DNA from 2 places in the Neobacillus sp. plas4 genome. Region 2 is predicted to be linked to the other one. Evidence: a T-box and tRNA genes for the amino acid it is inferred to sense, from the RefSeq annotation. Region 2 holds a T-box; the other holds one or more tRNA genes.
The links. The T-box of region 2 lies ahead of alaS (alanine--tRNA ligase). A T-box ahead of a tRNA ligase gene usually reads a tRNA of that ligase, here a tRNA-Ala.
Positions count from the first base shown of each region.

Region 1: it encodes a tRNA-Ala, which carries the amino acid that the T-box ahead of alaS (alanine--tRNA ligase) is inferred to sense. The anticodon was not compared.

Region 1 covers NZ_CM170152.1:4,825,803-4,832,251, forward strand. Annotated here, with positions in the region: rRNA gene AC2TFD_RS24405 (23S ribosomal RNA) at 1-89, opposite strand, end outside; rRNA gene AC2TFD_RS24410 (16S ribosomal RNA) at 290-1,839, opposite strand; gene AC2TFD_RS24415 (MgtC/SapB family protein) at 2,411-3,106, shown strand; tRNA gene AC2TFD_RS24420 (tRNA-Ala) at 3,190-3,262, shown strand; gene AC2TFD_RS24425 (DEAD/DEAH box helicase) at 3,305-4,630, opposite strand; gene AC2TFD_RS24430 (OsmC family protein) at 4,760-5,212, opposite strand; gene AC2TFD_RS24435 (vitamin-B12 independent methionine synthase) at 5,237-6,406, opposite strand; gene AC2TFD_RS24440 (sulfurtransferase TusA family protein) at 6,422-6,449, opposite strand, start outside.
Region 2 covers NZ_CM170152.1:4,505,791-4,512,239, forward strand. Annotated here, with positions in the region: gene ruvX (Holliday junction resolvase RuvX) at 1-368, opposite strand, end outside; gene AC2TFD_RS22780 (IreB family regulatory phosphoprotein) at 372-638, opposite strand; gene alaS (alanine--tRNA ligase) at 723-3,356, opposite strand; T-box leader at 3,441-3,657, opposite strand; gene AC2TFD_RS22790 (AI-2E family transporter) at 3,720-4,799, opposite strand; gene AC2TFD_RS22795 (YrzQ family protein) at 4,890-5,024, opposite strand; gene AC2TFD_RS22800 (hypothetical protein) at 5,104-5,295, opposite strand; gene AC2TFD_RS22805 (PRC-barrel domain-containing protein) at 5,307-5,783, opposite strand; gene AC2TFD_RS22810 (DedA family protein) at 6,144-6,449, shown strand, end outside.

The sequences.
Region 1 (6,449 bases), 320 kb from region 2:
ACAGCTCCCCGAAGCATATCGGTGTTAGTCCCGTCCTTCATCGGCTCCTAGTGCCAAGGCATCCACCGTGCGCCCTTTCTAACTTAACCTAAATGGTTATTCTCTTAATTTAATAAGAGAGAAAAACTAAAATGGCAATTCACTCGGTTTTTACTTGGTTTCTTCTTCTTACGATTATCTAGTTTTCAAAGAACGATTAAAAAAAGCTTTGAGAGAATTGTACTCTCAAAACTAAACAAACAAGTAACAGTCAACGTTTATCAGTCCACAAGGACTGTATATTCCTTAGAAAGGAGGTGATCCAGCCGCACCTTCCGATACGGCTACCTTGTTACGACTTCACCCCAATCATCTGTCCCACCTTAGGCGGCTGGCTCCTTACGGTTACCCCACCGACTTCGGGTGTTACAAACTCTCGTGGTGTGACGGGCGGTGTGTACAAGGCCCGGGAACGTATTCACCGCGGCATGCTGATCCGCGATTACTAGCGATTCCGGCTTCATGTAGGCGAGTTGCAGCCTACAATCCGAACTGAGAATGGTTTTATGGGATTGGCTAAACCTCGCGGTCTTGCAGCCCTTTGTACCATCCATTGTAGCACGTGTGTAGCCCAGGTCATAAGGGGCATGATGATTTGACGTCATCCCCACCTTCCTCCGGTTTGTCACCGGCAGTCTCCTTAGAGTGCCCAACTGAATGCTGGCAACTAAGAACAAGGGTTGCGCTCGTTGCGGGACTTAACCCAACATCTCACGACACGAGCTGACGACAACCATGCACCACCTGTCACTCTGTCCCCCGAAGGGGAACGTCCTATCTCTAGGAGTGTCAGAGGATGTCAAGACCTGGTAAGGTTCTTCGCGTTGCTTCGAATTAAACCACATGCTCCACCGCTTGTGCGGGCCCCCGTCAATTCCTTTGAGTTTCAGCCTTGCGGCCGTACTCCCCAGGCGGAGTGCTTAATGCGTTAGCTGCAGCACTAAAGGGCGGAAACCCTCTAACACTTAGCACTCATCGTTTACGGCGTGGACTACCAGGGTATCTAATCCTGTTTGCTCCCCACGCTTTCGCGCCTCAGCGTCAGTTACAGACCAGAAAGCCGCCTTCGCCACTGGTGTTCCTCCACATCTCTACGCATTTCACCGCTACACGTGGAATTCCGCTTTCCTCTTCTGTACTCAAGTCCCCCAGTTTCCAATGACCCTCCACGGTTGAGCCGTGGGCTTTCACATCAGACTTAAAGGACCGCCTGCGCGCGCTTTACGCCCAATAATTCCGGACAACGCTTGCCACCTACGTATTACCGCGGCTGCTGGCACGTAGTTAGCCGTGGCTTTCTGGTTAGGTACCGTCAAGGTACCGGCAGTTACTCCGGTACTTGTTCTTCCCTAACAACAGAGCTTTACGACCCGAAGGCCTTCATCGCTCACGCGGCGTTGCTCCGTCAGACTTTCGTCCATTGCGGAAGATTCCCTACTGCTGCCTCCCGTAGGAGTCTGGGCCGTGTCTCAGTCCCAGTGTGGCCGATCACCCTCTCAGGTCGGCTACGCATCGTCGCCTTGGTGAGCCGTTACCTCACCAACTAGCTAATGCGCCGCGGGCCCATCTGTAAGTGTCAGCGTAAACCGACTTTCAGCTTCCCCTCATGAGAGGGAAAGAATTATCCGGTATTAGCACCGGTTTCCCGGTGTTATCCCAGTCTTACAGGCAGGTTGCCCACGTGTTACTCACCCGTCCGCCGCTAATCAAGAGGTGCAAGCACCTCAAGATTCGCTCGACTTGCATGTATTAGGCACGCCGCCAGCGTTCGTCCTGAGCCAGGATCAAACTCTCCAAGAAAGTTGATATAGCTCATTCTGTTACGTTGGCTTAGCTTTTATTAAAAGCTAAAAAATTGTTTGTTGACGTTCTTGTTTGTTTAGTTTTCAAAGAACAATTATCAATCACATTATGAGCTGATCTTACTTAATAGCTCGAAAGCGACCTCTTTAATTTAACATACCCTTCATCGTGATGTCAACAACTTTTTTGAATTTCTTTTTCGCTGTTGGCTCTCTCGAAGAGGACAAGAATTAATATACCATGTTAGAAAAATGATTGCAATATAATTTATTAATAATTTATTACTTTTTTTGATTCATCTATAATTAGTTTCTTGAAAGTTGTTTGATAATCACTTCAATAGGTAAAACAAACAAGGGACTGATTCATAAAATCCATCATTAATGTATATGTAATAATAAAAGGACTTTATCAACTAAGATTCCTAACTAGGATAACTCAATCAAACAGTTTTAATCATCTTCACTACTATTATTTTGTAAAAGGATATTTCTTTTTTTAGAACCCATGGATAACATATAATAGAAAAGTCAAAGTATTATCCAAAATAGTAATGGACGTGAACCCAATGGAGAATATAGATTACGATATATTAATAAAGCTAGGCATCTCTGCGATTTTTGGACTAATTATCGGATTAGAACGGGAATTAAAAAGAAAGCCTGTTGGTCTTAAAACAAGTCTTGTAATATCCGTAGTAAGTTGTCTGCTAACCATTGTATCAATTGAATCGGCTTATATGTTTCCTGATTCCGATAATGTTAAAATCACCATGGACCCTCTTCGTCTTGCAGCACAGATTGTTTCAGGAATTGGTTTTTTAGGGGCGGGTGTAATCCTTAGACGAGGAAATGATAGTATCTCTGGACTTACTACCGCCGCAATGATATGGGGAGCAGCCGGAATTGGAATTGCAGTAGGAGCAGGTTTTTTTATCGAAGCACTTGCTGGTGTTGTATTACTAATAATTAGTGTGGAACTAGTACCTTACGTGATGAAGTACATCGGACCTAAACAATTACGAGAAAAAGAAATTAGTCTCCAATTGTTTATGCGAGAAAAAATCCAGATTGAAAAGGTTATATCTTTTATTATGGAGAAAAAGTACATCATTCGCAGGATCCGAATAAAGGATTTAGACAATGGCGACCATCTTGTTCAAATATTAGTGGCAGTAGATTACCGAGAGAAGACAACTGAAGTTTATGAGTCTGTCTCAAATCTAGAAGGAGTCCATAAGGTTGAAATTGAAAGTATGGGCTAAACACAACTTTTTCTTAAAAACGTATAAAATACACTTGCAAGATTGGTACGAGACAGCTATAATTTTTCTTGTACCATATATACGGGGGCTTAGCTCAGCTGGGAGAGCGCTTGCATGGCATGCAAGAGGTCGTCGGTTCGATCCCGATAGTCTCCATCATAAAGTGAACCCTTGCTTATCTAGCAAGGGTTCTTTTTTTTATCTTTTATTCGTTTTCATTCTGCCTTTTACTCCAGACGTTTTATTCTTATGTTCTGCTTTAACTGGGTGTGAACTTCCAGAGGATTTCCTAGAACTTACTTTCTTATTTCCACCTTTTTTATCAGTAAAACCACGGCTCTTCGTCTTACTATTATTTTTCCTTCCCTGCTTCCTTGAAGTATCTGAGTTATTGGTCTTCTTGACTTCATTATTACCTGTGTTTTGTTTTTCAATGGTAATGTTTAGTTCTTTTTCAATCATATCAAGAGTCGGGCGGTCATCCGATGAATAAAAGGTGATGGCCAATCCTTTCGTACCGGCTCTTCCTGTTCTTCCAATCCGATGGACAAAGCTCTCAGCGTCTTGAGGTATATCATAGTTAAATACATGCGTTACACCTTCAACATCAAGACCTCTTGCCGCTACGTCTGTTGCAATTAATAATTGGATTTCACCATCTCTGAAACGTTTCATTACCTGCTCTCTTTTTGATTGTGACAAATCTCCATGCAGTTCATCGCACAAAAATTTATGTGATTTTAGAACCTCATACAATTTAGAAACCCTGCGTTTGGTTCTGCAAAAGATAACAGCTAAATAGGGCCTATGTGTTTCTACTAATTGAATTAAAGTGGCCTGCTTAGCCCGATCAATTGTATGAATAGCAATTAATTTTACATTTTCCGCAGGACCCTGTGTTTTTTCAACTTGGATATATTCAGGTTTCCGCATATGCTTAGTGGCAAGGCTTCTTATTTCCTCTGGCATCGTCGCAGAAAAAAGCATGGTTTGACGCGTCTTTGGTGTTTCCTTGATAATGTCCTCTACTTCATTTAGAAAGCCAATATGAAGCATTTGGTCTGCTTCGTCAAGAACAAGAAAAGATACATCCGATAACTGTACCGTCCCTCTTCTAATATGATCCAATAATCTTCCTGGCGTCCCTACCACAATTTGAACATTTTTCTTCAGTTTCTTTAACTGTTTATCAACATCCTGCCCCCCGTAGACGGCTAGTACATCGACTCCAGGGAGATTGTTCGTCAATTTTTCAAACTCATCTGTTATTTGTAAAGCTAATTCTCTTGTCGGAGTAACAATAAGAGCTTGAACATGATTTGCTTGTTGATCTATTTTTTCTAAAATAGGCAAGATGAAGGCAAATGTTTTACCTGTTCCCGTTTGCGCTTGTGCAATAACATCTTTACCATCCATAACGAAAGGTATTGCTTTTTCTTGAATAGGTGTTGGTTTAGCTATACCGTAACTTTTTAATTTATTTACCACTACTTGTGAAATACCTAATGAAACAAAATCAGGCAAAAAAATCCCTACTTTCTCAATCCTTACAAAAATTTAGTCTTATTAATATTGAGTGTTTAACACATAAATAGCAAATATTCTTTTTTTTAAAAAAAGATCCTATCAATTGATAAGATCTTTTAAGTGGTATTAAACTGTAGCCTTCGCTTTTACCCAATGGTTTTCAATTGGAATTCCAGCGTCCTTTAAGGTTCTAAATACAGGGCAGCGCTGATCGACCGCTTTTTGTAATTCAAGAATGCGCTCCTCTGATTCAGAGGTTTCTATAAATGCTTTCACCGTAACGTGCTGAAAGTATGGCTTTACACTTAGATCTCCCATTAATCCTGCAGGATCTAAGCTTCCATCCACTTCAAAAGAAATTCCTCGAAGATCAAACTTCATTTCATTAGAAATCAATTGTGCCATAACATTTTCACAGGCAATTAGGGATGATAAAAGCGCTGACATTGGATCAATTGCAGAATCCTTGCCGCCAAATGACTCTGGTTCATCGATAGCAATTGTATGTTTTCCTGCAAATGCGTCTGTACGCATGCCATTACCTTTTCCTTCTACCTTAAAGCTCATTATTTTCCCCATACCACTACCTCACTTCACTGGTTATTAGACTAAAATAATTTCCCTCAACTTTTTTGCTGCGGACGACATGACTTTTAATTTTTCAAAGGCAATTTCATCACTATTCATTGGTCGTTGTGCAAATGTTCCAAATCCACAGTCTGGATTTAAAAAGATTTTTTCATCTGAAACGTATTTTCTTACTTCCTGAACACGCTCTATGATTTCTTCAACGGTTTCAACAGCTTCTGTTCGTGGATTGACGATTCCGAACCCGATTTCTTTTCCGCCAAATTCTCGAATTGCAGCAATCTCCCCAGCACGAGGAGTAGCATATTCAAGAATTAACTGGTCGATATTTACCTTAGAAAAATAGGGAACCAACGGAAAATATGGACCTTTTAACAAGACTTCCTCTTGAGTGCTCCAGTTACCGCGGCAAACATGGACTCCGATTCTTGTTCCTCTTCCCTGCATTCCATCTGTAACCTGATTCATTAAGTCCAGAGCAAATTCAATTTCTTCTTCAGCATCAGCCTTTGCTGTCAAAGCTCCACACATAAAAGTTCTATTTGCATTTTTTTGTGTAAATACCAGCTCTGTCAAAACCGGTTCATCAAATTGTACGAATTCTACGCCAGCTGCAATTAAGTCTTCCAATTCTTCTCGTAAAACACGTATAATATCAACAGCCAAATCCTCTTTCGTCGGATAGGCGTCCTTCGATAATCCCTCTACCCACATGGACCTTGTTAATAGATAAGGACCAGGCAGTGCCACTTTAACCGCTTTGTCCGTATGTCTTTTTAGAAATAAATAGTCATTTAATGCTAATGGCTTTTTACGGCTAATTTTCCCAGTGGCTGCTGGATTTGACATTGAAAAAGCAGGAACATCTAATGTTCCGAGAATTTCCTCAAAGCTAGCTTTATCTTCAACGTAATCTAAAAGTTCAGATACCGTTAGCATTCGGACATTATTTAGGTGCTCGGCAACAAAAGAGATAAAGTTATCTCGTCGTTGTTCTCCATCAGTGACAATATCAATTCCTGCATCTTCTTGCCATTTTAAGCATTGTAAGACAGCCTGATCCGCAATAGAATCAAACTCCGCCTCAGTCATTCTTCCAGCTCGTTTATCTCGCATTGCCCTTTTTACTTCATTGGTTCTTGGCCAGCTGCCAATAACAGTGGTAGGGAATTTAGGTAAATTCACGTTTTTTCCTCCCTGTTAAAATACAATTGAAAGTTTTATTTCA
Region 2 (6,449 bases):
TTATCAATGACCTTTTTTCGCTTTTTACGGCTGACATCTGCTTCAAGTAAAACCCGTTCTGCAGCCATTGTGGTTAAACGCTCGTCCCATAAAATCGTTGAAACTGAAAACTGATTCTCAATTTCCTCAGCATATCGTTTACTTGCTTCACCACGCGGGCCAATAGAACCATTCATGTTTTTCGGCAGACCGATGACTACCTGACTAATTTCATACTCTTTTATTAATTGACCAATTTCATCAAAACCAAACTTATTTTTTTCTTCGTCGATTTTGAGGGTTTTGAGGCCCTGTGCAGTCCAGCCAAGTTCGTCGCTTATGGCAATACCAACTGTCTTAGAGCCAACATCTAATCCCATAATCCGCATTGCTTAACCCTCACGTCGTTGTTTTAAATAGGATTTAACCAATTCTTCAATAATTTCGTCCCGCTCAAGCTTTCGAATGATATTCCTAGCGTCTCGATGACGGGGAATATAAGCAGGATCTCCAGACAGTAAGTATCCGACGATTTGATTAATTGGGTTATACCCTTTTTCCTGTAAGGCTTCATAAACTTGAAGAAGAACATCGTTTACATCATGTTCAAAAGGCTCTTCAGGAAAATTGAACCTCATCGTTTTATCAAATGAGCTCATCAAACGCACCTCGCATCTTTGGTAGAGGAGAGATCTACCAATATTACCTATTTTATCTACATTTTACACTACTTTGTCTCATTATCAAATCGATTTCACCCATTCGTCTACGAATCTTAGTGCAGAGTCGAGTTTTTCTGGATCTTTACCACCTGCCTGAGCCATATCTGGACGACCTCCGCCGCCCCCGCCGCATCGTGTTGCAACCTCTTTAATTAATTTACCAGCATGGTATCCCTTATCCATTAAATCCTTCGTCACAGCTGCGATTAAATTGACTTTCCCCTCATTCACACTTCCAAGAAGAATAACAGCTGATCCAATTTTCTGTTTCAAGTCATCTGCCATATTTCGCAGGTTATTCATGTCAGTTGCTTGAACCTTCGCCGCCAAGACCGTGACACCGTCGATTTGCTTTGCTTTCGAAACGAGATTCCCTGCTTCAATATTGCCTAATTTAGCTGCAAGTGATTCGTTCTCACGTTGAAGTTGTTTTATTTCAGCCATTAGGGCTTCAATTCTGTTTACCACTTCTTTAGGGTTTGTTTTTAACTTGTCTGCAGCGTCCTTTAATGAACCAACTTGGTCATTTAACAGCTGATAAGCTGATTCACCTGTAACAGCTTCAATTCTCCTTGTACCAGCACCAATACCGCTTTCAGACACAATTTTAAACAGCCCGATAACAGATGTATTCGGTACATGACAGCCGCCGCAAAGCTCTAGGCTGTAATCGCCCACTTTAACCACACGAACGATATCACCGTATTTTTCACCAAAGAGAGCCATCGCACCCATTGCTTTTGCTTCTGCAATTGGCTTTAAACTAATATTCACTTCGATATTCTTCCAAATTTGTTCGTTAACAATCTTCTCAATTTCTTCCAATTCCTCTGGCTTTATTTGACCAAAGTGAGAGAAATCGAAACGGAGACGATCAGGTTCCACGAGTGATCCTGCTTGGTTAACATGCGTTCCCAGTACATCCTTTAATGCTTGATGAAGCAAGTGAGTAGCGGTGTGATTCTTAATAATTTGTACCCGATTTTCCTGATTAACCTCTGCCGTCACTTTAGCGTCTGTCTTTAAAATCCCAGACTCCACGAATGCTTTATGAAGATTTTGACCATTAGGTGCTTTTTGTACATCTTTTACGCTAGCAGCAACACCGTCTCCATAAATCATTCCACGGTCAGCAATTTGTCCGCCGCTTTCTGCATAAAATGGTGTTACATCAAGAATAAGCTGGACCTCATCTCCACTAAATGCTTCATCGATTATCTCACCATTTTTAATGATGGCAACAACGCTAGAGTTTGTTTGAAGCTGGTCATAACCAACAAACTCACTTGCTGCTTTAATGTCTCCAAGCACTCCGCCTTGTACCTGCATGCTGCCGACATCATGACGAGCTGCACGGGCACGCTCACGCTGCGATTCCATTTCTGTTTCAAAACCAGCGTGATCCAGCTTCATTCCTTCTTCTTCTGCATACTCCTCTGTTAATTCAACAGGGAAACCATACGTATCATAAAGACGGAAGACATCACTTCCAGAAATGGTATTGCTGCCTTTTTCTTTTTCTTTTTTGATTACATTTCCTAGGATTGATAAACCTTCATGTAAGGTTTCGTGGAAACGCTCTTCTTCGTTTTTAATGACTTTTTGAATAAACTCGGTCTTGTCCTTTACCTCCGGATAGAAGTCATGCATAATTTCTCCTACAACCGGAACTAACTCATACATAAATGGACGGTTAATATTGATTTGCTTTGCATAACGAACGGCCCTGCGAAGTAACCGGCGTAATACATACCCACGTCCTTCATTCGAAGGTAATGCACCGTCTCCAACTGCAAAGGCAACAGTACGAATGTGGTCCGCGATCACTTTAAACGCCGTATCCTTTTCTTTATCCGTGCCATACTTCACGGCAGAAAGCTCTTCTGTTGCCCTGATGATTGGAATAAATAAATCCGTATCAAAGTTTGTAGGAACATTTTGAACCACGGAGGCCATTCTTTCTAGACCCATTCCAGTATCAATGTTTTTCTTTGGCAGTGGTGTATAGGTACCATCCGGGTTATGGTTAAACTGGGAAAACACAAGATTCCACACCTCTAAATAGCGCTCATTTTCACCGCCAGGATATAATTCTGGATCTGTGGGATCATCCCCATACTCCGGACCGCGATCATAGAAAATTTCGGTATTCGGACCACTTGGACCTTCGCCAATGTCCCAGAAGTTTCCTTCAAGACGGATAATACGCTCCTCGGGGATACCGATTTTTTTATTCCACAGGTCAAACGCTTCATGGTCTTCTGGATGAATGGTTACGGAAAGAAGTTCTGGGTCCCAGCCAATCCATTTTTTATGTGTTAAAAATTCCCAAGCCCATTCAATCGCTTCTTCTTTAAAATATTCACCAATGGAAAAGTTTCCAAGCATTTCAAAGAAGGTATGGTGGCGTGCCGTTTTTCCGACATTTTCAATATCGTTGGTACGAATTGATTTTTGCGCATTGGTAATCCTTGGATTATCTGGAATAACGCGCCCGTCGAAATATTTTTTCAAGGTGGCAACACCACTATTGATCCATAATAAAGATGGATCGTCATGTGGAACAAGCGGTGCACTTGGCTCAACAGCATGACCTTTTTCCTGGAAAAAATCTAAAAACATTTTACGAATTTCTGAACCTGTTAGGTATTTCATATTTTACTACCTCCCTCTTATTAAAAAAGAACACAAAAAAGCCCTCATCCCATGGTGAAGTTTCTTTTTGCGGAACTTCACCGGAACAGGGACGAGAGCTCTACTCGCGGTACCACCCTGATTATGAACACAAAAAGACTGTGTTCATCTCTCAATAATTGCCTTAACGCGGCAAAAACGGCAGTGGTTAGCTGCACTCTGGACTAGCTTCTGTTATCCTTCATCTAGAGCTTCTCACAGCCAAGGAAGCTCCTCTCTTAAAGATGGACTACAACATACTAGGGTCCTTCAACATGTTAATCCAAAATATTCTATAAAGGGATTATAGCTACACAAAAAACGTTTGTCAATCCGGAAAAGGCATTATGGTGCGGGTTCCTTTACCTTTTCACGAATGAAATGATTTTTGGCATGAAGAATACTGACCTTCAGCACTACAAGAACAGGGACAGCTAGAATCATGCCAAGTATCCCGCCAATTTCTCCACCCGCCGTTAAGGCAACCATAATCATTAACGGGTGCATATGCAGACTCTTTCCGACTATATAGGGGGACAAGATATTTCCTTCTAAAAATTGCAATCCAAAAACAATGACAATGGTTATGATTACTAATTTAACGGAGCTGGTTGCTGCAATAATGACTGCGGGTACAGCACCTATTACCGGTCCAAAATAAGGGATCACGTTCGTGACTCCAATGATTAGACCTAATAGTAACGGATATTTTAAGTGAAAAATCCAAAATAACAGGGATGAAAGACCGCCGATAATAAGACAGACTAGGAGCTGACCTCTGATGTAGCTTCCAAGCGATTCATCAATATCTCTAAGAAATCGAGTTCCCTTTCTTCGCCATGATTTTGGTGTCAAATACCACACGGCTCTTTTAATCACCGTAAAATCCTTTAACATGTAGAATGCAATAAAAGGGATAATCATGATCGCAAAAGCAAAATTCAAAAAGTTTAATAAAGAATCTACAATAACAGTCAAGAGAGATTCTAATCGCCTTTCAAAACCCATGATTCCCTCATTAATTTGCTCTTGAAGACCATCCGGCCATTCACGTGTATGTGTTTGAAGTTCCTTTATCCAGTTTCGGTATTGTTCAGCAAGGATGGGAGCACTTTCTGCAAGATCCCTGACTTGTGAAATAAATGCAGGTATTCCTTTATAGATACCAAAGCCAATCCCGCCAAAAAAAAGAAAATAGATTAAAAAAATTGCTAGCCCGCGATGTAAGCCTTTTTCATTCAGCTTTTCAACAATTGGATGAAGCAAATATGTGATAAACCCGCCAATAAGAAATGGGAGCAGGATTATCAATGCAGCTTTTAAAATGGGTAACCATACAAACCTAATAATTAAAAAAACGTAAATTGCAATAAGTAAAAGAAGCAAAAATCCGATTCGATAAAACCATTTAATACGAATTTCCACCGATAAACTGCCTCCTTATCATACTTATTCTTAGAGACAGTTATCGGATTTATACACCAAAAATCCCCCTATCATAAGGGGGATAAATTTTTAGAATAAAGCACGCTTTACTTTTCTTGACATTCTTTTCATTTGACGCTCAGACATAAGGTTGTTTCTTTGTGCAAGATTATATGCTGCCATGCCTACCCCAAATGCCACAACGGAAGTCATCACTTTATTCATACGTCTCACCTCTTCTGTAGTTTGACAGTGCTTTTGTTACGTGCTTACTGTCTACCTTCAGTACATAAGTGTTTCCACTTTATATGGTGTAACGACGTTCTTCTTCTTCAAACAAGTCATCTAATGAACTGAGTGTACCATCTTCTTCGACTTGATGGGTATTTATTACGCCTTTGGCTAGAGACAATTCAATAAAACAATTCCAGCAATAGTATTGGTTTATTCCAATTTTCCCGATATCCTTGCTCTGACAATTGGGACACTTAAGCATGAAAAGACACCTCACGTATGATTTACGTCTACGATGATGGCATCCTTTCCGATTGCAGGGGGCTTCTCGGATTGTATAATCTGCTTCCCTTCCGTAATATCTGAAAAGAAACCATCCGTAATTTCGTACCCTACGATTGTGCCCAATTCTTCATGAAAATATACATCCTTAAGCAACCCAAGGGACTCTCCGCTTTTAGAAATAAGCATTTTTCCATTTAAAGAGTGTTGATGGTGAAGGGTATATTCTGGAGTTGTTTTACGTTTTTTGAGGTGATCATCATCTTCAACCATGATCCCATCCCCGCCAAACGATGTTACATCTTGTATGTCCAGAAAATAGGATTGTTTGAAGAAAACGCCTTTTTTAACCATCAGGCCCTTTACGACCCCTTCATTCGTGATACATAAATCCGTGACTTCACCAATTCTAGCCCCAGACTTCGAATCAAAAACTGGCTGACCTTTTAATAACGAAAATGTTCGCAAAGAGTGCCTCACCTCCTGTGAACATTTATAGTTTCACTCACTTACCATAAAATCATAAGGAGAAAGGTTTTCCATTGGGTAGAAATAATGATAACTACCCAATCATAATTTGTGTAGATGAATGAAAGATTAAACAAGTTATTATTTTGCTGTATAAGCGATTAACAAAGAAAAGTAAGATGTAAAAAAATAGGGTAGAACGTTCCTCTGCTTTACATCCTTTTGGTTTAGCCAGTATTATCTAAAGAAGAAATCATTATTTTGGTCATATTAAAAGTAGCGTTTGCTTTGGCAAATATACAAAATGTCACCTGAATTTTGACTTCTCATTTTTGGCGAACTGCTTCAGGAGGTTTTGAAGTGGAACAACACATTGATTATCTTATCGAGCATTTTGGTTACTTCGGCATCATTATCATGTTAATCGGAGGAATTATTGGGCTTCCTATACCTGATGAAGTCCTTTTAACCTATGTTGGCTATAACGTATACCACGGCAAATTATCCTATATCATTTCTCTGATAAGCGCTGTAGTGGGTTCTGCCGCAGGGATTTCTATCAGTTACTACATTGGTTATAGATTTGGATTACCTTTATTAAAAAAGTATGGTCCGAAAATTTACATTACAGAAGAAAAGGTCAATAAGACACATAAATTATTCGAA